4 regions of the Pectobacterium hainanensis genome follow, and region 1 is predicted to be linked to each of the others. Evidence: predicted binding sites of a transcription regulator. Region 1 holds the regulator's gene; each other region holds the start of a gene.
What was found. The regulator CRP, encoded in region 1, controls carbon source genes, mostly activating them, when cyclic AMP is high. The targets are predictions, from matches to a motif close to ATGTGANNNNNNTCACAT.
Positions count from the first base shown of each region.

Region 1 (6,263 bases):
GCGGAAATTCTCAACCTGCTTATGGAGTTGCAGCAGCAGGAAAAGCTGACCTACCTGATGGTGACGCACGATTTGGGCGTGATTTCCCATTTGTGTCATAAAGTGGCGGTGATGCAGTACGGCAAGATACTGGAAACGCTGGAAACGGACGACCTGACCAGCGATGTGCCGAAGGATGCCTATACCTCAATGCTGGTGGATGCCAGTCGTCAGTACAGTCGCGATCTGGCGATACGCTCGGAGCGCATGGGCTAGATGCGTACGGACTAGATACGCTGCGCGATAATCATCATAGGGGCCGAGCAATCGGCCCTTTTTTTATCCTTTGCACAGGTTTTCGCTCACAGTTGGTTACGAACAGACTTTTATACGTAAAAAAAGGTAAATGGGTAGCGTTGAAGAGTGTGGATACTTACAATCACTACGCTTTCTGTAGTCGGCCTCTTCAAAAAGGAATTCTCATGTTCAAACGTACTCTGGTTGCCGCGGCAGCCCTTATTTCACTGACGGCATTTTCTCCCGCCTTTGCGGCTTCTGACACCACTACGCGTGTACTGTTGACGACGTCTGCGGGCAATATCGAACTGTCTTTAGATAATCAAAAAGCACCGATTTCGGTGAAAAATTTTGTTGAGTACGTTAACAACGGCTTTTACAACGGAACGACATTTCACCGTGTGATCCCTGGCTTTATGGTGCAGGGCGGTGGTTTTTCTGGCGAAATGAGCCAGAAAGCGACGAATGCGCCGATTAAGAATGAAGCCGATAACGGTCTGCGTAACCAACGCGGTACGATCTCGATGGCGCGTACCGCAGAGAAGGATAGCGCGACCAGCCAATTCTTTATCAACGTTGCAGACAATGCGTTCCTCGATCACGGCCAGCGTGATTTCGGCTACGCCGTGTTCGGTAAAGTGGTGAAGGGGATGGACGTTGTCGATAAGATTTCTCAGGTGCCAACGAAGAACGTCGGGCCTTATCAGAATGTGCCAACTGCGCCTATCGTGATTCAGTCGGCGAAAGTGCAGCCATGATAGATTATTGAGCCACTGAGAAAACCATAGAAGGCCACTTGCGTGGCCTTTTTTGATCGGTTTACTGGTGTAACCCCGGCGCTTCAGGAAGACATCAGCGTGATACGATGGATTATGGATACCATCGCTTGTACTCGTTCTTGCCTTATGAAAATGATGTCTAAATAATTGGCGAGTATTGAATCATTCTAAATTATCAATAAGTTAAATGAAATATGCTGCTAATTATCGATAACTATGACTCCTTTACCTACAACCTGTATCAATACTTCTGTGAGCTTGGTACGCAAGTTGTGGTGAAGCGTAATGATGAATTGACGTTGCAAGAGATTGAACGACTGGCACCAGAACGGCTGGTGATTTCTCCAGGGCCATGTACGCCGGATGAAGCCGGTATTTCGCTGGCCGCGATTCGACACTTTGCGGGTAAACTACCAATTCTAGGTGTATGTCTTGGGCATCAGGCGATGGGGCAGGGATTTGGTGCGCGAGTGGTGCGAGCGCGGCAGGTGATGCATGGGAAAACCTCGGCAATTGCACACAATGATACCGGTGTTTTTGCCGGTTTGGCTCAACCGCTGACGGTTACTCGTTATCATTCTCTTATTATTGAAGCTGCGTCGTTGCCCGATTGTTTTGAAGTTACGGCGTGGAGTGAACGTAACGGTGAACGTGATGAAATTATGGGGATCCGACATTGTTCACTGCCCTTAGAGGGAGTCCAGTTTCATCCTGAAAGTATCTTGAGTCAGCAGGGGCATCAGCTTCTGGATAATTTTCTTAAAATCTAAGCGTATAGAAAGTAATTGCTTTGAATAGATGATTTAATATTGCCTGTGTTTGATTTTTTATGCATATTTAGTGACTATATTTTCATTCTGAATGATGCGATATCAGAACGAGGCAGCAAATGGCAACAGCGAATAAAGCAGTAACAAGAGATACTCACGATAAAGTAATTCTGCCGGTTTATGCACCTGCGCAATTTGTGCCGGTAAAAGGTAAAGGCAGCAGGGTGTGGGACCAGCAAGGGCGGGAATATATTGATTTTTCCGGTGGCATTGCTGTTACTGCTCTGGGGCATTGTCATCCCGCGCTGGTTGCTGCATTGAAGCAGCAGGGAGAACAACTGTGGCATACCAGCAATATTTTTACCAACGAACCAGCGTTACGTCTCGCCAGCAAATTGATTGATGCCACTTTTGCCGATCGCGTGTTTTTTGTGAATTCAGGGGCTGAGGCGAATGAAGCCGCTTTTAAGCTAGCCCGTCACTATGCGATCAAACGTCATAGCCCGTATAAAACCAAGATCATCGCCTTCTACAATGCATTCCATGGCCGTACGCTGTTTACCGTTTCGGTTGGCGGACAGCCTAAATATGCAGATGGTTTCGGGCCAAAACCAGCGGATATCGTGCATGTTCCTTTTAACGATCTGGCAGCGGTTAAGGCCGTGATGGATGATCACACCTGTGCTGTCGTGCTGGAACCCGTGCAAGGTGAAGGGGGGATCACCCCGGCAACGCAGGAGTTTTTGCAGGGCGTGCGCGAGCTATGCGATCAACATCATGCGTTATTGGTGTTTGATGAAGTCCAAAGTGGAATGGGTAGAACGAGCAAGTTATTTACCTATATGCATTACGGTATTACGCCAGATATCTTAACGACGGCAAAAGCGTTGGGCGGTGGTTTTCCGATCAGCGCCATGCTGACAACTGAAGAAATTGCTTCAGTGATGACGGTGGGTGTGCATGGCACGACGTACGGTGGCAATCCACTGGCTTGTGCTGTAGCGGAAGCTGCATTGGATACAATTAATACGCCAGAAGTGCTGTCTGGCGTGGCTGAGCGCCATGATAAGTTCGTCCGTGAGTTGGAAAAAATTAACCAGCAGTATGGTATTTTCGAGCAAATTCGCGGCATGGGATTATTGATAGGGGCAGAGTTGACACCGGAGTGGCATGGCCGAGCGCATGACTTTTTGGCAGCGGCAACGGAGCAAGGGGTTATGGTGTTGATGGCAGGCCCGAATGTGATTCGTTTTGTTCCCTCATTGGTCATTGAGATGGATGATATTGAACAAGGAATGGCGAAGTTTGCGAAGGCCGTCGAGTGCGTGGTGAATGCCGCCGATTGATGCGTGTCATCATGAGAGCGTAAAAAAAGCGTGAAGTCGCCTTCACGCTTTTTTTATCGGTTAAAGATGGGATTAACGAGTGCCGTAAACGACAATCGTTTTGCCATGTGCGGAGATCAGATTCTGGTCTTCCAACATTTTCAGAATGCGGCCCACGGTTTCACGTGAGCAACCAACAATTTGTCCAATTTCCTGACGAGTAATTTTTATTTGCATGCCATCCGGGTGAGTCATGGCATCCGGTTGTTTTGCCAGGTTTAACAGCGTTTGGGCAATACGGCCTGTTACATCAAGGAAAGCCAGGTTACCCACTTTTTCTGACGTCACCTGCAAGCGGCTTGCCATTTGTGCGGACAAACGCATCAGGATATCAGGGTTGACCTGAATCAGTTGCCGAAATTTCTTATAAGAGATTTCAGCGACTTCACAAGCCGTTTTTGCGCGAACCCAAGCACTACGCTCCTGACCTTCTTCAAACAGGCCAAGTTCGCCGATAAAATCCCCCTGATTAAGATAAGAGAGAATCATTTCTTTGCCTTCTTCATCTTTGATCAGCACTGCGACGGAGCCTTTCACGATGTAGTAAAGCGTTTCTGCTTTTTCACCTTGGTGAATCAGCGTGCTCTTCGATGGATACTTATGGATATGGCAATGAGAAAGGAACCATTCGAGAGTTGGGTCTGTTTGCGGTTTGCCGAGAACCATTCGCTATCATCCTCTGTTGTAATTCACTGCGCAAATTACAGGGCTCAGAGTTCCCTGTACGGCGTATTTACTGCTAAAAAGTCAAAATCCGTGTAGGCAGAATGACGTCAGGGAATATACTGGAACCGAATATCTGGCGACGCCATCATCTTCCTTGTATCTGAGTTTGTCCAGAACAGGCAGATTCTACCTTCGTTTTTAACACAGCTTGAAGGAAGTGTCTTGTGTTGTCTCGCTTCAGCATGACAAAGGTCTGGTTATCATCTTTTTTTGTATAGTAACGGTATAAATTTTCAAAAATTTTTTAGTGGAGGCACTATGCAGGCACGGGTTAAATGGGTGGAAGGATTAACGTTTCTGGGCGAATCCTCATCAGGGCATCAGATTTTGATGGATGGTAATGCGGGTGATAAAGCGCCGAGCCCGATGGAGATGGTTTTGATGTCGGTAGGCAGTTGTAGCGCGATTGATGTGGTATCGATTTTACAGAAAGGACGTTACGATGTTATCGATTGTGAAGTGAAACTGACTTCGGAACGCAGAACGGAATCCCCTCGCTTGTTTACGCATATTAATCTGCATTTTATGGTCACGGGAAAAGCATTAACGGATAAAGCGGTGGAAAGGGCAGTAACGTTGTCTGCTGAGAAATACTGCTCAGTGGCGTTAATGTTGGATAAGGTTGTCAATGTTACGCATAGCCATGAAGTCAGGAATATCGCGTGATTTACCCGGCCTGATGTGCGCCTCCCACAGCGGTACGAAACATTGTTGTTGTGCCGCTGACCGTTCACTCGATCTTTTTTCCTTCCAGCAGGCGTTGTACCAGTGGCGCCATGATCAATTCCATCGCCAGCCCCATTTTCCCGCCAGGGACGACGAGGGTATTGATATGAGAAATAAACGATCCCTGTAGCATCGCGAGCAGATAGGGGTAATCAATATTATCCAGTCCCTGGAAATGGATCACCACGAAGCTTTCATCCAGAGAGGGAATAGATTTGGCAGCAAAGGGGTTGGATGTATCCACCGTGGGAACGCGCTGGAAGTTTATGTGCGTGCGTGAAAACTGTGGCGTGATGTAGCTAATATAGTCTTCCATCGAACGGACAACTGAATCCATGACGGCTTCACGCGAATGGCCCCGTTCATTGATGTCACGAATCAATTTTTGGATCCACTCCAGATTGACAATTGGCACGACGCCAACCAGCAGGTCAACATGTTGAGCGACGTTGTGCTGTTCAGTGACCACGCCGCCATGTAACCCTTCGTAAAATAGCACGTCGGTTGGCGCAGGCATCGGTTCCCATGGCGTAAAGGTACCGGGAACCTGATTGTAGGGAATCGCTTCATCATAGGTATGAAGGTATTTCCGGGTTTGCCCCCGTCCATGCTGACCATATTCGATGAAAGATTGTTCCAACAGGCTGAAATCGTTGGCTTCCGGGCCAAAATAGCTAATATGTCGACCCAAATCACGAGCTTTGCGGATAGCCATATCCATTTCTGGTCGGGTATAGCGATGAAAACTGTCCCCTTCCAGTTGCGCCGCCTGCATGTTCAGTTGCTGAAAAATCTTGCGAAAGGCCAGGCTGGTGGTGGTGGTTCCCGCTCCGCTGGAGCCTGTTACCGCAATAATTGGATGCTTATCTGACATGAGATGCATGACTCCGTGGTGGTGGCGCTTGTCCGTGTGGCTATCTCACAGACCAAACGTCATCAGAAGAAGGAATGGATAATAGCCTGATGACAACGTGGTGATTATTGACAGTACCGGACCCAATCAGCCCTTCCTGTGTAGACAGGAATCTTCCTGATATCAACGTATTACCTAAATAAAAATGCTCAGCCCGTATGAGGATAGCGGGGAAATAAGGTTTGTCATCAACCGCGATAGACATTGTTTTAGCATGTTTATTCGTCTAATACGACTGATGTTCACCGACGTTAAATTGACCGCGTGGCATGATGTTGATCGTTTCATGCAATTCAGACCAGACCAGAACCACTTCGCCAGATGCTAACTGTCGGCGAACGTCGGCGACTTTTTGTTCCAGGGTGCGTTCTTCCTCACCATAATCGGTCCCTTCGCGTAGGACGAATGATTGGATGAGGTTATCCAGCGTTTCAGGATCGAGTTGTTGCCAGGGAATAATCACGATGTTTCTCCAGAATGAAGCGATCCAGAAAGTGCACTGCCCAGATGAGGGGCAAGCCAGTTTGGTATACGTTTCTCCAGCCACATTTCCGGTTTGAGAAGCGTACCGCTGACAAAACCGACGTGTCCGCCATGATCTGTCAACTGATATTCAATATTAGAAGGTAATAGGGAAATATTGGGGATGACCTCTCGGGTCATGAACGGATCGTCTTTGGCATGGATA
Region 1 covers NZ_JBJYIN010000006.1:225,356-231,618, forward strand. Annotated here, with positions in the region: gene ACKPVM_RS08430 (ABC transporter ATP-binding protein) at 1-255, shown strand, start outside; gene ppiA (peptidylprolyl isomerase A) at 462-1,034, shown strand; gene ACKPVM_RS08440 (aminodeoxychorismate synthase component II) at 1,250-1,825, shown strand; gene argD (bifunctional acetylornithine/succinyldiaminopimelate transaminase) at 1,945-3,171, shown strand; gene crp (cAMP-activated global transcriptional regulator CRP) at 3,244-3,876, opposite strand; gene ACKPVM_RS08455 (OsmC family protein) at 4,195-4,602, shown strand; gene ACKPVM_RS08460 (phosphoribulokinase) at 4,667-5,536, opposite strand; gene ACKPVM_RS08465 (YheU family protein) at 5,802-6,038, opposite strand; gene ACKPVM_RS08470 (hydrolase) at 6,035-6,263, opposite strand, start outside.

Region 2 (6,263 bases), on a different contig from region 1:
ATACCAGCGCGTTGAATATAAGCCGGGGATGCACATAAAACCCGAGGATTATCCAACAGTTTCCGGGCGATCAAACGTGAATCCGGCGGTTCGCCCACGCGAATATCGATATCAATCCCGGCATCCAGAAAATTAATGGGCTGGCTGGAAAGCTGAAGCTGAATGTCTAAATCGGGGTGTAACCGTGAAAAAGATGACACCAACGGGGCAACATGTCTTCGACCGAAACCAAAAGAAGCATTCACATTAAGCTTACCGCAAAGCGAGCGTTGGTTTTTAGCCACAGCGCTTTCCAGTTCAGCGATTTCCGCCAAGATCGGCACGGCACCCTCTGCGTACAACGCGCCTTCTGCCGTTAAATCCAATCGTCGGGTTGTCCGCTGTATCAGTTGAACACCCAGACGTTTTTCCAGTTGAGTCAATCGTTTACTGACTGCGGGTAATGACAGCCCCAGCTCACGAGCAACCGCCGTCAGGCTACCTAACGCCACAATACGACTGAAAAAAAACAGGTCGTTAACTGTCGACATATATTCTTCTCTTTAATTCAACAATGCCTTGCCATTTAAGCTAATTGTTCACCCTAAACGCAAGAAATACACTCAGTGAACCTTTCAAGAGAAAAGAAGGACCCTCAGATGTCTGGAAAACAACACAAAATCGCCGTTATCCCCGGCGATGGCATTGGCAAAGAAGTCATGCCTGAAGGCGTGCGTGTGATGCAACGCGCCGCGGAAAAATTTGATATATCAATACAGTGGGATTGGTTTGATTTCGCCAGCGCCGATTACTATCTGAAACAAGGAAAAATGCTGCCAGACGACTGGTTTTCGATCCTGAGTCAGTATGACGCTATCTATTTCGGTGCGGTCGGCTGGCCGGATATTGTGCCTGACCACATCTCACTTTGGGGCTCATTATTACAATTTCGTCGCGAGTTCGATCAGTACGTCAATCTGCGTCCTTGTCGACTGATGCCGGGCGTCAAAGCCCCTTTAGCCGGACGTCACCCTGGTGACATCGATTTCTACGTGGTTCGGGAAAACACCGAGGGGGAATACTCCAGCGTTGGCGGCACCATGTTCCCCGGAACCGATCGCGAAATTGTGATTCAGGAAACGGTGATGACACGGGTCGGTGTCGATCGAATTCTGAAATTTGCTTACGAATTAGCGATGACTCGCCCGAAAAAACATCTGACTTCAGCCACAAAATCAAACGGTATCGCCATCACCATGCCTTACTGGGATACCCGAGTGGCCGAAATGGCAAAACACTATCCGGAAATCAACGTTGATAAATTTCATATTGATATCCTGACAGCCAATTTTGTCCTGCACCCCGACTGGTTTGATGTCGTGGTCGCCAGCAATTTATTCGGCGATATCTTATCTGATTTAGGTCCGGCCTGTACCGGAACCATCGGTATCGCCCCTTCTGCCAATATTAACCCTGAACGTCGCCTCCCCAGCCTATTTGAACCCGTCCACGGTTCCGCGCCCGATATTGCCGGAAAAGGGTTAGCCAATCCTATTGGCCAGATTTGGTGTGGCAGTATGATGTTGGAACATTTGGGCTATCCGGAAGCCGGAGCCGCTGTGTTGCAGGCCATTGAAACGGTATTGTCACAAGGACCGCAGATCGCACCGCTGACCAGGGATTTAGGCGGAACAGGAAATACCCAATCATTAGGTAAAGCGATTGCCGATATGTTGTAACTGATATTGATAAAAGATCGGTGTGAAACGGGTGACAATGAGGTGGTTATTAACGTCAAAAAGCCGCTAATGCGGCTTTTTCAACTATTATCTTTTTTTAAAGATGTCTTTTTTTAAAGCTATCTTTTTCTTAAAACTATCTGTTTCTTAAACAGAAATCAGTGCATTGCACCCGGCGGTACGTCTTTATATGCATTAACGTAGGCCATCAGGATTTTTTTCAAAAAGTTACGCATTTTTTTACCTTGATTACGTTGTCATGTTGTTATCTCTTGGTAAAGGATTCTACGCGCCATAATTTTTAAATGCAATTTTTTGTGACATGAATCACAAAATTATTTGCACATTGGCCGAACACCTCGATTATTTCTTTTTCACTCATCGCCGAAGGACAGTTAAACAACAAGATAGCGTGCTATGTTATGCTCTTCATAAGAGATGAAATTTTAGTCACCTTCCGTTACTTGTTGATGCCGATATTAAAATAATCCGACGTACGGTTGCTTAATTTTCACCATTGGTCATCTGCTGATGAAGGCTTACCGCGCACCATGGAAACCTGGAAACTCAACTTATTCTCTGCCTGGCTAGGGTGCTTTTTTACCGGCTTAGCCATGAGTCAGATCTTGCCCTTTTTACCGCTGTACATTGAACAACTTGGCGTACATTCACATGAATCGTTGAGTCTCTGGTCTGGCATAATTTTTAGTTCTTCATTTCTGATTTCCGCTATCGTGGCACCGCTATGGGGAAGTCTGGCCGATCGCAAAGGCCGCAAACTCATGTTGCTGCGCGCAGCATTGGGAATGGCAATCGTCATGACGCTGCAAGGCTTTGCCAGCAACGTATGGCATTTATTTATCTTGCGCGCCATGATGGGACTCACTTCCGGCTATATTCCTAACGCGATGGCATTGATAGCCTCGCAAGTACCGCGAGAAAAAAGTGGCTGGGCGCTGGGTACGCTGTCTACCGGACAAATCTCCGGCATTATCATTGGCCCACTACTTGGTGGATTTCTGGCCGACCATGTGGGTTTACGCGTTGTGTTTTTTATCACCGGTGGCCTGCTCTTCATCAGCTTCTTAATTACGCTCTTTGCGATTAAAGAAAACATGATAAGAGTGAGCAAAGCCGATCGTCTGAGTGGCAAAGCGGTCTTTTCCTCTCTGCCTTATCCAATGCTGATTATCAGTTTGTTTATCACTACCATGATGATCCAGATGGCAAACGGTTCGATCAACCCGATACTGACACTATTTATTCGCGATCTTACCCCCGGCACCGACAACATTGCATTTATCAGCGGCGTGATTGCCGCGATCCCGGGGGTCTCTGCCCTGCTTTCCGCGCCGCGTCTTGGCCGTTTAGGTGACAGGATCGGCGCTCACCGTATATTGATTGTTTCCCTGGGCTTTTGTGTGCTGCTTTTTTCCATTATGTCCGTCGTCCAGACCCCCGTTCAACTGGGGATACTGCGGTTTATGCTGGGCTTTGCTGATGGCGCACTCATGCCAGCAGTACAGGCGCTACTTGTGAAATACAGCAGTCAACAGGTCACGGGCAGAATCTTCGGTTATAACCAATCATTTATGTATTTAGGGAATGTCGTCGGTCCGCTGATTGGCTCCGGCGTTTCTGCCATGATGGGATTTCGTTGGGTATTTGTCGTCACTGCACTATTGGTGTTGTGCAATACCCTACAAATTATTTTCCACTTTCGTAAGGTTCCTAAAAAAGCCTAATCGATCGCGGGGCAAAGAAAAATGGCTCCGCGATGGCAGCGCTGTCAACACCATAAATAGAAACCATCATCGTGTTACCTTACTCGTAAAACCGATGTTGACCATACGTTAATATTTAAGCGTTTTTATGGGTATGGGTTAATAGCACGATGATTTATATACGGACTTTCTATAAAAATCGTAATCTGCTGGAGCAAGGTATCCGTGCGCAGTAGGATCGATGTGGTTTTTTATGGCGGCTTATTTCGCCACCCTTCGGGTCGTTATCACAACGATGAAAAACGCACCTAACGTTTTTTACCGTCAAACGAGGAGGTTAACGTGTACAAAGCGTATGACAGATATAGAAATCCGATCGACTCCGGTTGCCGTGTTATGCAAACAGGTTCTCGCCTGATTGGCACCGTTGCAGCCATTCATGCAGAAAACCTGAAACGTGAAGACGTTCGTCTGGCAAAATGCGTAGAACTGCAAGGTGTTGGTGAATACTTTGCTCCAGAAGAGTTAATGCGTCTGGGACGTGTCTAACGTTGAATTAAGCCTCGGGTTTAATCAGGCTTAATATTATTCGGGCGCCACCACGTCGCCCGACATGTTTTTCTCTGCGATACCGCACTCATCAAACTCACTCGTCAGGAATGCTCAAACCAGTCACTATTTTGCTGAGCGATTGGCGTAATCGAGTAAATCATTTCCTGTAGATGTTCACGGATCGCCCTTTCCGTCGCATCAGGATCGCGAGCTTTCAATCCGGCAAAAATCAGGTAGTGCTGCTGAATCAAACTCATCGGCGGAGAAACCTGACTCAAGCTGAGAAAACGGACCCGATCCATCGTCGCTTTAATCGACTCGATGGTTTCCCATGCCAGCGGACACTTGGCTATTTGCGTCAAAAGTTGGTGAAAGCTGTCATCCAGACTCAGAAACTCATGCACCCGACCATTCTGTGCAGCCAATTCCTGACGGCGTAAATTATGTTCCAGCACCAGCAGTTGTTCGTCCGTAACGGCTTCAGCCGCACGCCGAGCAATGGCGCACTCCAACGCCTGACGGATAAACCGAGCTTCCGCCACCCGCTGTTCGGAAATCTTCATTACAAACGTGCCGCGTTGCGGCAATATTTGCACCAGACCCGCCTCGGCCAATTTAATAAACGCTTCCCTGACCGGTTGGCGAGACACGTCAAAACGCGTTGATATTTCCTTTTCGGACAACAATTTACCTGGCGGAATATTGCATTCCACGATGTCTTTACGCAGCACTCGGTAAATTTGCTGATTTACGGGTTCGTTGTTATTGATCTGAAAAGAGGTATCCATGCCGCCGCTTTTTGCACAAAATATTTATGGATTATAATACATGTTTCATTCATATCGCCCTAGGCGTTATTACCAGTTAAATAACAAAAAAACGCGGCAGTTGAACTGCCGCATTTTTCTCTGAAAGAACCACTATTTCCAATCGATAGACTCTAACGTCTTTTTAACACCCTTATCCAACAGCATCTGGTAATACCGCATCACCGTTGTCGTAAAAGTGATATTTTCAGGTAAATCCAAACCAAAGATAGCGTCCAGGGAGAATAATGCCTTCACGCGATCTTCCCCTTCAGCACTATTCTGCACGGTAAGTGCAATAATATCTTTCAGTGGATCACTAATCTCAATGGGTTGGCCTTGCTCATCCACACCGCCAACATAACGCATCCAACCGGCAACGCCCAAAGCCAGCGCATCAAAACGGCTATTATTCGCTAAATGCCAACGAATAGAATCTAACATTCGCTGTGGCAATTTCTGCGATCCATCCATCGCGATCTGCCATGTTCTATGTTTTAACGCACGATTCCTGTAACGATCTAACAATGCATTTGCATAAGCAGCAAGATCAACGTCTTTTGTTCGCAACGTTGGAGCCTGTTCATTCAACATGAGGTGATGCGCGGCAGCGACCAGCGCGCCATCCTGCATACACTCACTAATATGCTGATACCCTGCAAGATACCCCAGATAAGCAAGAAATGAGTGACTACCATTTAGCATACGTAACTTCATTTCTTCGAATGGCAGTACATCCTGAACTAATTCGGCACCCGCTTTTTCCCACTCAGGACGTCCATTGACAAAATGATCTTCGATCACCCACTGGAAGAACGGCTCACAGGCAATGCCCGCTGGATCAGCAACCCCGAGCTGTCCTTGAATCGTTTCTAGTGTTTCTGGCGTGATCGCTGGGACAATTCGGTCAACCATCGTTGATGGAAAGGTTACATGCTGTTTAATCCATTGAGCCAACGCGATATCCTGCTGTTCAGCCAGTTGCACAATCACATTGCGCGTAACGTGTCCATTCTCTGGCATATTGTCACAGGACATCACGCTGAAAGGCGACAACTGGCGTTCTCGTCTGCGTTTAATCGCAGCCAGAATCACGCCGGGCAGGGAGCGAGGCTCGTCAGGAAACGCCAAATCATGGCTAATCAGCGGATGTTCGATATTTAATTGCCCCGTAGCAGGATGATGGCAATACCCTTTTTCTGTCACCGTGATAGAGACGATCGCAATATCAGGAGCGCTTAACGCCTCTAGCACCGACTCAATGCCTTCTACCTCGGCATGCAATGCAGCAGTCGCGACACCAATCACTCGACTACTCCAGCCAGTATCAGCCATTTCTGAAACTGACCAGAGCAAATCCTGTTGACGGATGGCTTCAATCTGTTGCTCACCACCAATCAAGTTAATTTCACAGTATCCCCAGTCACTACCGCATTCTGTCGCCAGTTTATCCGCACACACTG
Region 2 covers NZ_JBJYIN010000016.1:96,694-102,956, reverse strand. Annotated here, with positions in the region: gene ACKPVM_RS16025 (LysR family transcriptional regulator) at 1-530, opposite strand, end outside; gene ACKPVM_RS16020 (tartrate dehydrogenase) at 639-1,718, shown strand; gene azuC (stress response protein AzuC) at 1,877-1,954, opposite strand; gene ACKPVM_RS16010 (multidrug efflux MFS transporter) at 2,270-3,463, shown strand; gene ydfZ (putative selenium delivery protein YdfZ) at 3,785-3,991, shown strand; gene ACKPVM_RS16000 (GntR family transcriptional regulator) at 4,096-4,782, opposite strand; gene ACKPVM_RS15995 (mannitol dehydrogenase family protein) at 4,915-6,263, opposite strand, start outside.
Region 2: a site for CRP is predicted at 2,034-2,051, ahead of azuC (stress response protein AzuC). Genes of this name have one in related genera too.

Region 3 (6,263 bases), on a different contig from region 1:
ACGCGAACTCAAACGATAACGCGCCGAAAACATAGCCTTGACCAAACCAGGCAAAGCTGGCTGGGTAATGGCTCAAAGCCTGATCGCCCAGCAGAACATAAGTGATGCCGCGAAACAAACTCATCGTGCCGATGGTGATGACAATTGAAGAAAGATTCAGGCGCGTGACCAGCAAACCGTTAATCAATCCACACAGTAATCCAACACTCAGCCCAATGCCCACCAGCGCTGGCGTAGACCACCCCACCTGAGCACAAAAACCCATGACCGTAGAACTCAACGCCATCGTGGAAGCAACGGATAAATCGATTTCTCTGGCAATGATGAGCATCGCCATCGGTAATGCGATGATGGCTTTTTCGGTAAAATTGAACGTCGCATCCGATAAATTCCAGATATTCAAGAAATAAGGTGAAGCAAACGCATTGATCACAAATACCAGTAGCGTCACCGCCAACAAGAACCCTTCCCAGCACAGCAAACGGCTTAAGAATGGCGGCACATCGGATGGCGCGTGTTCTGCTGTCGTTCTCGGAGTTAACGGCTTATTCATGATTTAGCCTCTGATTCTGAGCGCTCGGCATGAAGGAGCGAGGAATGGCGTAAAATCATCCGCCCTTTGCGCCTGTTGGCACGTTCGTTGAGGATCACCGCAATGACAATGACGGCTCCAGAAATCGCCATTTGCCAAAAGGGTGAGACATTAATCACCGGCAAGGCATTATTAATCACGCCAAGAAATAGCGCGCCTAACAGGCAGCCCATCACCGAGCCAATCCCTCCCATCGTGCTGATCCCACCAATAACGCACGCGGCAACAATCTGTAACTCAAAACCATTCGCCACATCCACATAGGCCACAGCAAAACGGGAAATCCATAAGTAGCCACAGAATCCCGCGAGTGCCCCAGACAGACAGAAACTGATAAATTGCATTTTCCCGACATTAATACCGGTGTAATAAGCAGCCGTCGCATTCCCTCCTGCGGTATACAACGCCCGTCCGGTACGGCTATAGCGTAGAAAATAAGCGACCAGGATCAGCGCTGCAATCGCGCACCAACCGAGTAACGGCAATCCAATAAAGGGACTGCGCGGCAAATTAAGAAAGTCAGGGCTCATCTGGTGAGCGTTAATCCAGCCCCCCTTAGAAAGCAGGAAAATAACGCCGCGATAAATACTCATGGTGCCAAGCGTAACGACAATCGGCGGGATACCCACTTTCCACACCAATACCCCATTGATTGCGCCCATCACCAAGCCCAATACCGTCGCCAGTAATATTAATGTCCATACCGGAATCTCGGGATAATTGAAATTGATCAGGGCAACAATCATACCGGTCAGCGCCAGATTGGCAGCCATCGACAAATCAATTCCTTTTGTCAGTAATACCATCATCTGCCCCAGCGCCAGAATGATCAGAATCGAGGTGTCGTTAAAGATCTCCAACAGATTACCGATGCCGAGGAACGCGGGTGAGCGTATACCAATCGCCAGTAGCATCAACACGATCACTACCGCCAATAACAGCTCACGCTGCTTAAGCAGACTTTTTATCATGCCGCCTCCTTACCTGCGCCACTGGCGGCGCTGACGATCATTTCAGCACTGGCTTCACCGGCCTTAAACTCTGCCACCATCAGCCCTTCGTGCATGACAATAATCCTGTCGGCCATGCCCATGACTTCAGGTAACTCCGACGACACCATAATCACGGCCAACCCGCGTCCAACCAGCTCAGACATAAACTGATGAACAGCAGCTTTTGAACCAATATCAATCCCCTTGGTTGGTTCATCGAGAATGATGATATCCGGTTGGGTCGCCAGCCATTTGGCAATCACTACTTTTTGTTGGTTCCCACCGGACAACGTTCCCACAGGCTGCCGCCAACTGGAGGCCTTAACTTGCAGGCGTTTGGCGTAGTCCTCCGCCAGCGCCCACTCTTGCCTGTCGTTAAGAACGCCATGCGGATTGAGCTGGCTGAGTTGCGGCAGGCTGATATTCTGACTGATAGAGAGCTCAATAACCGCACCTTGTTTTTGTCGTTCCTCTGGTACATAAACAATCCCTGCTTGAATCGCGTGCGCAGGATGGGAAAAGTGCTGTTCCTGGCCGTTAATCAGGATGTTCCCGCTGCTGGGTTGCGTGACACCAAATAGCGCCTGCATCAGTTCGGTACGCCCCGCACCGACCAGCCCGTAAAAACCCAGAATTTCACCTTTATGCAAACTGAAACTGATATTGGCAAATTCCGTCGGATGGCTGAGCTGTTGCACCTGTAACACCGTCTCCCCCAGCCCACAGATAATTTTAGGATACGTTTGGCTGACTTCTCTGCCCACCATCATCGTCACCATCTGTTGTTCGCTGATGTCGTTAATGTTGCCAGAGCTGACACAGTTACCATCTCGCAATACGGTGTAATAATCTGATATTGCAAAAATTTCATCGAATTTATGCGAAATGAACAGGATCGCTTTCCCCTCGAGCTTCAGGCGCTCGACGATATGATAAAACTCGACAATTTCATGTTGAGATAGCGCGGCGGTGGGCTCATCAAGGATCACAACCTGTGCCTCAAACGATAACGCTCGTGCGATCGCCACCATATGACGCTGTGCAATACTGAGCTCTTTCAGAATAGTATGCGGATCAATGTTCACTTCCAGACGGAGCAGAATATCACGGGCCTGCTGGTGCATAGCAGCCCAGTTAAGGCGTTTCAGCACACCGTGAGTGAGGTAGTGGCCCACAAAAATATTCTCGGTAACCGAAAGCTCATCAAACAACACCGTTTCCTGATGGATAGCCGTAATACCAACCCGATGCGCCGACTCGGGATTCGGTAACTTAATCGGAATGGCTTTATAGCGGATTTCCCCCTCTTCCGGCTGATAAATACCCGTCATCACCTTCACCAGCGTCGATTTACCGGCACCGTTTTCACCGATAAGCGCAGTCACTTTGCCCGGATACAGATCAACCCGAACGTTATTTAACGCCTGTACACCGGGAAAGCGTTTGCCAATGTGCTGCAATGACAACAGTGGCGTAGCGTCTGCCATTACGCATCTCCTATCTGGATGATCGGCTTACCAGAGAGAATGGCAAGCCGAACACAGATTCAGAATATTTTAGAAAATTGATCGATATTGCTGGCATCGTAAGTGAACGGTTCCGCCATCGCGCCGTTGCCATCCGTATCCAATTTCACCTTGCCCAAACGCCCCATACTCGCTTCGCTTTTCGTGGCGGTGCCTTTCACCAGATCGTATGCCAGATAGGTCGCGGCATAGCCCAGATCAATCGGGTTCCAGATGGCAAAACTTTTCGTCGCACCGGATTTCACCGCGCCGGCCATCTCAGACGGCAAACCCAGCCCCGTCACATAGACTTTGCCAATCTTCCCCTGATCCTTCACTGCTTGCGCTGCGGCGACAATGCCGACAGAAGAGGGAGAAATAATGACGCGTAAATCAGGATAGGATTTCAGCAACCCCACCGTTTCACGGTAGCTTTTGTCCGATAAATCATCACCATAAGCGACGGAAACCAGGTTTATAGAAGGATACTGTGGCAGCACTTTCCTCATCTCGGCGATCCACAGATTTTGGTTGGTTGACGTCGGTGTCGCACTAAGGATGGCCACGTCACCTTTTTCGAGGTTAAGCGCTTTCAGCGCATCATCAGCCAGTTTGACGTTAGTTTCACCGATAAGCGCATTGTTGGAGGGATTAAGGTGGATTTGACGGCCTTCTTTGGTGACGCCTGAATCCCAGGAAACGACTTTAATGCCACGTTGCATCGCCCTTTTCAACACCGGAATCAGCGCATCTGGGTCATTGGCGGATACTGCAATCGCATCCACACCTTGTGCGATCAATCCGTTAAGCACTTCAATCTGGGCCTCAGCCGTCGTGGTGGTGGGGCCGGTATAAATGACCTTCACTTCCCCTAATTCCTTTGCGGCTTCCTGTGCCCCGACGTTAGCCGCTTCAAAGAAACCATTTCCCAGTGATTTTGCCACTAAAGCGATCTTCACTTCTGCTGATGCTGCACCAGCCAACAGCATACTACTCACTGCCAGGGCCAGGCTCAGTACGCGTTTTACTGTCATGATGGGTCCCCCGCATAACGTTTAACGACCAAAGTTTGCCGATTCGTCAGGCATGTATTTGACTCTAGGAGGTTGCCGCTAAAGTGACCTTTCTCTCCGTGCCACCCCGGGGGAAACTATGGCAAAAACACAAAGGTTTGAGAGAACAACATCACAATTTGATAACATTTTTGTTTTTTTAGTGAGCAATAAGTTATCCAACCGTTAATTATATGGCTGCAATACCCTATTTTTATCGCTGATCTCTTGGAGAAACCTGACATGGGCACCATTCAGAAACAGATGTATATCAACGGTGAATTTGTTAAAAACGCCAGCGGCAAATGGATCGATGTCGTGAATCCCGCGACAGAACAACTTATCTCCCAGATCCCTGAAGGCACATCGGAAGATGCCAAAAGCGCGATCGACGCGGCCGAAGCAGCTCAGCCCGGTTGGGAAGCGCTACCCGCCGTAGAACGCGGCGTCTGGCTGCATAAGATTGCAGCAGGTATTCGCGAACGTGAAAAAGAACTGACAGAAATTATCATTGCTGAAGGTGGAAAAACCTACGGGCTGGCACAGACGGAGGTTTTATTCACCGCCGATTATCTTGATTATATGGCAGAGTGGGCACGCCGTTACGAAGGTGAAATCATTCAAAGCGACCGCCCAAATGAGAACATTTTTGTGTTCCGTAAGGCTATCGGGGTGACAACGGGTATCCTTCCCTGGAACTTCCCGTTCTTTCTGATTGCACGTAAAGCTGCGCCAGCCTTGATTACAGGTAATACCATTGTGATCAAACCCAGTGAAATCACGCCCAATAATGCGATGATTTTCGCCGAGATCATTCATAGCATCGGCTTACCGAAAGGTGTACTCAACATCGTCACGGGCTATGGACCAACCGTAGGTCAGGAATTGGCCGCGAACCCGAAAGTCGGCATGGTTAGCCTGACAGGCAGCGTCGCGGCAGGCATTGCCACCATGACAGCCGCGGCACAAAACGTCACGAAGGTGTCGCTTGAACTGGGCGGTAAAGCACCGGCCATCGTGATGGATGACGCTGATCTGGACTTGGCCGTGAAAGCGATTGTCAGTTCTCGTGTCATCAACAGTGGGCAAGTGTGTAACTGTGCTGAACGTGTTTATGTACAGAAAGGCGTGTACAACGAATTTATCTCTCGTATCAAAGCAGCAATGGAACACGTGTCTTTTGGCAATACCGCAGAGAAAAAAGATCTGGATATGGGGCCATTAATCAGCGCGGCGGCATTACAGCGGGTAGAAGAAAAAGTAGCGAAAGCCATTTCGCAGGGTGCGAAAGTTCTCCTTGGCGGCAAGCGAGAAAGCGGTACAGGCTATTTCTACCCACCAACCTTATTGGTCGACGTTAAACAAGACATGCCTATCATGCATGAAGAAGTCTTTGGCCCTGTGTTGCCAGTTGCCACGTTCGATACGCTGGAAGAGGCGATAAGAATGGCTAACGATAGCGAATATGGCCTAACGTCTTCGATTTATACTCAAAATATCAACACTGCCATGCAAGCGCTGAAGCAACTGAAATTCGGTGAAACCTATATCAATCGTGAAAATTTCGAGGCAATGCAGGGCTTCCACGCAGGATGGCGTAAATCCGGTGTCGGCGGCGCTGACGGCAAGCACGGCCTACAGGAATATCTGCAAACGCATGTCGCGTATTTGCAATTTCACTAACGGTGTTTCCAGAATAGACAAGAAAAAGGGAATGCGATGATCATTTCTGCTTCAACGGACTACCGTGCAGCGGCGCAGCGCAAGCTGCCGCCGTTTCTTTTCCACTATATCGATGGTGGCGCATATAACGAATACACCCTCAGACGTAATACCGCAGATCTGGCCGATATTGCGCTGCGCCAGCGCATACTGAAAAATATGTCCGACCTGAGTCTGGAAACATCATTATTTGGCGAGAAGCTCGCGATGCCGGTCGTGTTGGCTCCGGTAGGGCTGACCGGTATGTATGCCCGACGTGGCGAAGTGCAGGCGGCGCGGGCCGCGGCCCAAAAAGGTATCCCTTTCACCTTATCTACCGTCTCAGTCTGCCCGATTGAAGAAGTCGCACCTGCGATTAATCGCCCTATGTGGTTTCAGCTTTACGTCCTGAAAGATCGCG
Region 3 covers NZ_JBJYIN010000013.1:58,338-64,600, reverse strand. Annotated here, with positions in the region: gene ACKPVM_RS14075 (ABC transporter permease) at 1-553, opposite strand, end outside; gene ACKPVM_RS14070 (ABC transporter permease) at 550-1,563, opposite strand; gene ACKPVM_RS14065 (sugar ABC transporter ATP-binding protein) at 1,560-3,071, opposite strand; gene rhaS (rhamnose ABC transporter substrate-binding protein) at 3,131-4,123, opposite strand; gene aldA (aldehyde dehydrogenase) at 4,385-5,824, shown strand; gene lldD (FMN-dependent L-lactate dehydrogenase LldD) at 5,861-6,263, shown strand, end outside.
Region 3: a site for CRP is predicted at 4,263-4,280, ahead of rhaS (rhamnose ABC transporter substrate-binding protein). Genes of this name have one in related genera too.

Region 4 (6,263 bases), on a different contig from region 1:
GACCATCCTGATGATGGAAGCTGACGCTGATTTCGCAATTCTCCTGACCGTTGATCGCATCCATCGCGTTTTCAATCAGGTTACCCAGCACCGTAATCAACTCATTGGTTGCATCGACATCATCCGTATCAGGCAGCAGACTTTCTTCACTAATGGATAAGGTAATGCCGAGATCGCGAGCACGGTTAATTTTCCCCAACAGGAAACCCGCAATCACTGGTGATTTCACTTTACGAATAATGGAGCCAATTTCCGCCTGATAGTTATTGGCGGTTTTCAAAATATAATCCTCCAACTGGGAATAATATTTTAAATGCAGCATACCCAATATCACGTGCAGCTTATTCATAAACTCATGCGACTGCGCCCGTAACGCATCCGCGTAATAGGACATACCGGTCAAACGCTGTAAAAGCTGACTAATTTCCGTTTTATCGCGGAACGTCGCGATAGCTCCGATAATATCGCCTTTTACAAACACCGGCACAGTATTGGTCAACAACAGGTGACCATTAAAATTGATTTCTTCATCACGGCGGGGAATACCACTTTCCAGCACCTGCGTCAGATGCAGATGTTCCAGCCACTGTTCACTCACACCCTCTGTCGATTTGTGCGGTAGCGCGTTATCCTGACGAAATAAACGCCGCGCTTCATCATTAATCACTGTAATACGTGACTGTTTATCAACCGCGATCACACCTTCCTTGATGTGCTTCAACATGGCATTACGCTGCTCAAACAGGTTAGAGATTTCGAACGGCTCAAAACCCAGCATAATCCGTTTGAGTACCTTCACCAAAATCAACGTTCCGAGCCAGCCAACCAGCGCACCAGCAAGGATCGCCCATGGGATCATCCAGCGGTTATCACTGATAACTTTTTGTACACTGGTTAAGGCAATCCCTAAAGCGACCACGCCCACTTGCTTATGGTCACTATCAAACACCGGTGTAAATACTCTTAGCGCGGGATCAAGCGTACCACGGTTAATTGCGCTATTTTCCATCCCCAGCAGCGCAGGATAGATATCACGTCCCGCAAAATATCCGCCAATTCTCTCCGGCTCCGGGTGACTATGACGGATCGTGTTCATATCCGTGACGGTAACAAATAACAGTTGGTTACGGAGTCGAACCGTCTCTGCCGTACTCTGGACGATATCTGGATCGCCAATTCCTTTGAGTTCATTAATCACAACAGGGGATGCGGCAAGTGTGCGAGCAATCGAAAACGCTTTTTCACGCAGATGATCTTCGGATAACTGATTGATACGAAAGAACAATAAGGAGTACACCACCAACAGCACTGCGCCAAGTACGACAGAAACCATCAGAAAAACCGACGTTCCCAACTTCAGCGGCGCTTTCTTCTTGCTCATGTCGCTCTCCGGAATAACCATCATCACACCGTTATCTTATACTGTTTCGTCACTTTTAGCGTGTTGGATAGACGCGCCCGCTACAGGAGCGAAACGCGTCATGGGAGAAAGGATGTTGAAAACGTGAGCGTTATCCGGCCTTACCAGAAGCCAAGCAGCTTCCACCATACGCTACCCACCCCAAGCCAAATGGGGATAATAACCAGGCTGATAGAAAAACCGATCTTCCACCAGGTGCTTAACGGCATGTAACCACAACCAAACAGGATCGGTGCCGGGCCGCTGGAATAGTGAGTAGTAGACATAAACAGGTTACTGAAGATACCGAAAACCAACACCGTTAACATCGGTGGCGCCCCGGCTGCCAGAGCAATCGAAACAAAAATCGCATACATAGCGCTGATGTGGGCAATCGCACTCGCCATCAGATAGTGGCTGTAGTAGTACACCAGCAAAAGCAAGCCAAGCATAGGCAACCAATGCATACCGCTAACCGCATTACCTGCCAACCCACCCAACCAGGCAATCAGCCCCATTTTGTTGAGTTGCCCTGCTAACGTCATCAATACGGAAAACCACACGACGGTATGCCAGGCTTCTTTTTCACCGACGACATCATCCCAGGTCAACGCACGGCTTAACAACAACACGCTCAACCCCGCCAACGCCGTCAGCGTGGCATCGATTTTCAGCGTAGAACCCAGCACCCAGAATGTCACCAGTCCAAGGAAAACGCCCAGAACAACCCATTCATCGCGGCTCATCCGCCCCATTTCGCGCAAGCGTTCAACCGCAATAGCTCGCATTTCTGAGGTCTTTTTCAGCTCAGGCGGATAGAAGCGATAAATCAGGTAAGGGATCAGCGCCAGTGACAGAAAACCAGGCAACAGGGTGGCTAATGCCCAATCGGTCCAACTGATATGAATGCCAAATTGCGAAGCCAGCTTGGCAACCATTGGGTTACCCGCCATTGATGTCATAAACATGGCAGAAGTTATGGCGTTACATTGGAAAATCGATTGCACCAGGAAAGCACCAATACGACGTTGTGTACCCTTTTCCGGCGTAGAGTCATAGGCCTCAGAGATAGAACGGAACAACGGCGTGATGATCCCACCACAGCGAGCGGACGTGGATGGCATCGCTGGTGCGAACAACAAATCGGTGAACACCAGGCCATAAGCCAACCCCAACGAGCTATTACCCAGCTTACTGATAAACAGCAGACCAATACGCCGACCAAAACCGGTCTTAATAAATCCGCGGGAAATAAAGAACGCACAGGCAATCATCCAGATGGTCGGATCGCTGAATCCAGCCAGAACGTCTTTAATGGGTAACAAACCGAGTATTGAGACTGACGTCAGGCTGAACATCGCCATCGCGCCAAGGGGATAAGGAGAGAGAATCAAGCCGACAACAGTAGCAATAAAGACCGCCATCAAGTGCCAGGCTTCGGGTTTGACCCCATCAGGAACCGGAAGCGACCATAACCCACCAGCAAGACAGAGTATAATCAGGAGCTTTAGCAACCTGCCATTATTTGCAGACATAAGAACACCACTCTTCATTAAAACGGAATTCGTGAGTTCACAACGGATGCCCGAGCGGAGGATTTGGCGTTTCTTTTTATTCTTCCTTCATCACCCAGCAGAGTAATACGATATTAACCTGCACAACGGGAAACATCTGTGAAAAAAAAGACGAGAAAACAATGGGTCAGGGTGCTTTTCTCGCCCCATCAAATCGAATAGATAATGAAAAAGATCATATTATAAAGCGTCATAAAAATAGCATTACTTTAGTTACTAAACATGATTATTAGTTTATTTAATAACCAAATTTTACATTGATAATAAATGACATCCTGCCAACAAATAATAACCAACAATAAAAAAACATAAAATCAACGTAAAATGACAACGAGAAAATCTGGCTCAATAAAAAATACCCACAACAAGAAGAGGGTGAAATAAGCAACGCGGATTTTCGTCAACGGAAATAAGAACGCAGGAAAGATAAAAAAGCCTCAATAACATCATCATGTGGCATGTGGTGAATAGGTCACAGTATTTGTAACATCGTTTTTGTAACAACCATTTGATTCGGTCACATTATGCGTAACATATGTTATGTAACATGATTTATAGTGACGAAGTTCAAACTTTTAACATTAGAATTAACGTTTCATAGCGGCATCTTTTAGTGGATGAGTGAGGTGCAGCATGATTGAAAGTACACAATCCTGTGTGGTTGAAGGAAAGAAAAAAGTCAACGTTATTCACCAGGAATATGATTATCAGGGAAAAGGCACGCTAGTAAAAATAACACGTGGAGGAATATGCGGTTCAGATCTTCATTATTATCATGAAGGTAAAATAGGCAATTATGAAGTTAAACAACCGATGATCCTTGGTCACGAAGTCATTGGCACAATAGAAAAAAGTGACAACGATAAATTCTTGCCTCACCAGAAAGTCGCGGTGAATCCCAGCAAGCCGTGCGGCCATTGTAAATATTGCCTTGCCCATGAAGAGAACCAGTGCGTTTCTATGCGCTTCTTCGGTAGCGCAATGTATTTCCCACATGTCGATGGCGGTTTCACACAATATAAAATCGTAGACACCGCACAATGTATTCCTTTTGATAACCAGTCAGATGAACGTGTCATGGTATTTGCCGAGCCACTGGCTGTCGCGATCCATGCCGTTAACCAGGCTGGAGATGTGCGTGGCAAACGCGTATTTGTCTCTGGCGTCGGTCCAATTGGCTGTCTGGTTGTAGCCGCGGCAAAAGTGATGGGCGCCGCAGAAATTGTTTGCGCTGACATTAGTGAACGTTCACTGACATTAGCAACCGCGATGGGTGCAACAAAAGTCGTACATGCACAAAATGGCGACTTCACGGAGTACCTGAAAGAGAAAGGCTATTTCGATGTTTCATTCGAAGTATCCGGCCACCCTCAATCCGTGACGCGTTGCCTGGAAGTTACCCGCGCGAAAGGCACTCAGGTACAGGTTGGAATGGGGAGCGCAATACCAGACTTCCCAATGATGATGCTGATTGCAAAAGAGATAAAACTGGTTGGCACCTTCCGCTTTACCGAAGAATTTACAACATCCGTACACTGGTTGAATGACGGCACAATCGACCCACTGCCGTTACTCAGCGGCGAATTTACCTTTACTGACCTCGAAAAAGCGTTGCTCTTTGCTTCTGACAAATCGAAAGCCGCCAAAGTGCAACTGACATTCTAACTAAAAAATAAACCAGAGAGATAAACATGAAGAACATCTTTTCGTTAGAGAATAAAAAAGTATTAATCACCGGCGCAGCGCAAGGTATTGGTTTCTTATTAGCCAAAGGACTCGCAGAACAAGGTGCCGAAATTATCGTCAATGATATTACGGCAGAACGTGCAGACCACGCCGTATCACAATTAACCGATATGGGATATCGCGCTTATTCCGCTTCTTTCGATGTCACCAACCATCAGGACGTCAATAACGCGATTGACCATATCGAAGAAAATATCGGCAACATTGATGTATTAATTAATAATGCAGGGATCCAACGTCGTCATCCTTTCACCGAATTCCCTGAAAATGAATGGAATGATGTTATTGCCGTTAACCAATCGGCAGTATTTTTCGTTTCCCAGGCCGTTGCCAAAAAAATGGTTGAACGTCGTGCCGGAAAAATTATCAATATCTGCTCCATGCAAAGCGAATTAGGTCGAGACACTATTACGCCTTACGCCGCATCAAAAGGGGCAGTGAAAATGCTGACTCGAGGTATGTGTGTAGAATTAGCACGTTACAATATTCAGGTGAACGGTATTGCACCGGGCTATTTCAAAACAGAAATGACTAAAGCATTGGTAGAGAATACTGAATTTACCGCATGGTTGACGAAACGGACGCCTGCAGCTCGTTGGGGTAATCCGGAAGAGCTGATTGGCTCAGCCGTTTTCCTGTCCTCACGCGCATCCGACTTTGTGAACGGACACCTTCTGTTTGTCGATGGCGGAATGTTAGTCGCAGTATAAGCTCACTTATAAAAACACAAGTAGAACGTCATCATGATTATGGCGGCGAGGTTTCGCTGCCTTTATTTACGGGAACATCTTATGCCTTTAGTCATTATTGCGATAGGTGTCGTACTGCTTCTGATCCTTATGATCGGATTCAAGATTAATGGTTTTATTGCGTTAACGCTTGTCGCTGCGGTTGTCGGCGTCCTGGAAGGAATGGCGCCACTGAAAGTCCTCGCCTCCATTCAGACCGGTATCGGTGGCACATTGGGTGGTCTAGCGATGATTCTGGGATTCGGGGCGATGCTAGGGCGTCTCATCTCAGATACAGGCGCAGCACAGCGCATCGCCACCACCCTCATTCATCGTTTAGGGAAAGATAAAATTCAGTGGGCACTGGTCATCACCGGGCTGATTGTCGGGTTGGCCATGTTTTACGAAGTGGGTTTCGTTCTGCTTTTGCCGCTCGTCTTTACCATTGTGGCCGCCGCCCAGTTACCACTGTTGTACGTTGGGGTGCCGATGGTTGCCGCCCTATCCGTTACGCACTGTTTTTTACCACCGCATCCCGGCCCAACCGCCATTGCGACGATTTTTAATGCCAATCTGGGGATTACGCTGCTTTACGGTATCATCATCACGATCCCTACGGTCATTATTGCAGGCCCGCTATTTTCTAAATTACTTAAAAAATATGAGAAGGAGCCACCCAAAGGGCTATTCAATCCTAAGATCTTCACCGAAGAGGAAATGCCCGGTTTCGGTGTCAGCATTCTGGCTGCCGTCATCCCTGTTATTTTGATGGCCGCCGCCGCCATATGTGAAATGTCGATGCCAAAAGAAAATAGC
Region 4 covers NZ_JBJYIN010000011.1:112,505-118,767, reverse strand. Annotated here, with positions in the region: gene ACKPVM_RS12910 (sensor histidine kinase) at 1-1,381, opposite strand, end outside; gene ACKPVM_RS12905 (DASS family sodium-coupled anion symporter) at 1,522-2,934, opposite strand; gene idnD (L-idonate 5-dehydrogenase) at 3,607-4,638, shown strand; gene idnO (gluconate 5-dehydrogenase) at 4,665-5,429, shown strand; gene ACKPVM_RS12890 (gluconate:H+ symporter) at 5,511-6,263, shown strand, end outside.
Region 4: a site for CRP is predicted at 3,529-3,546, ahead of idnD (L-idonate 5-dehydrogenase). Genes of this name have one in related genera too.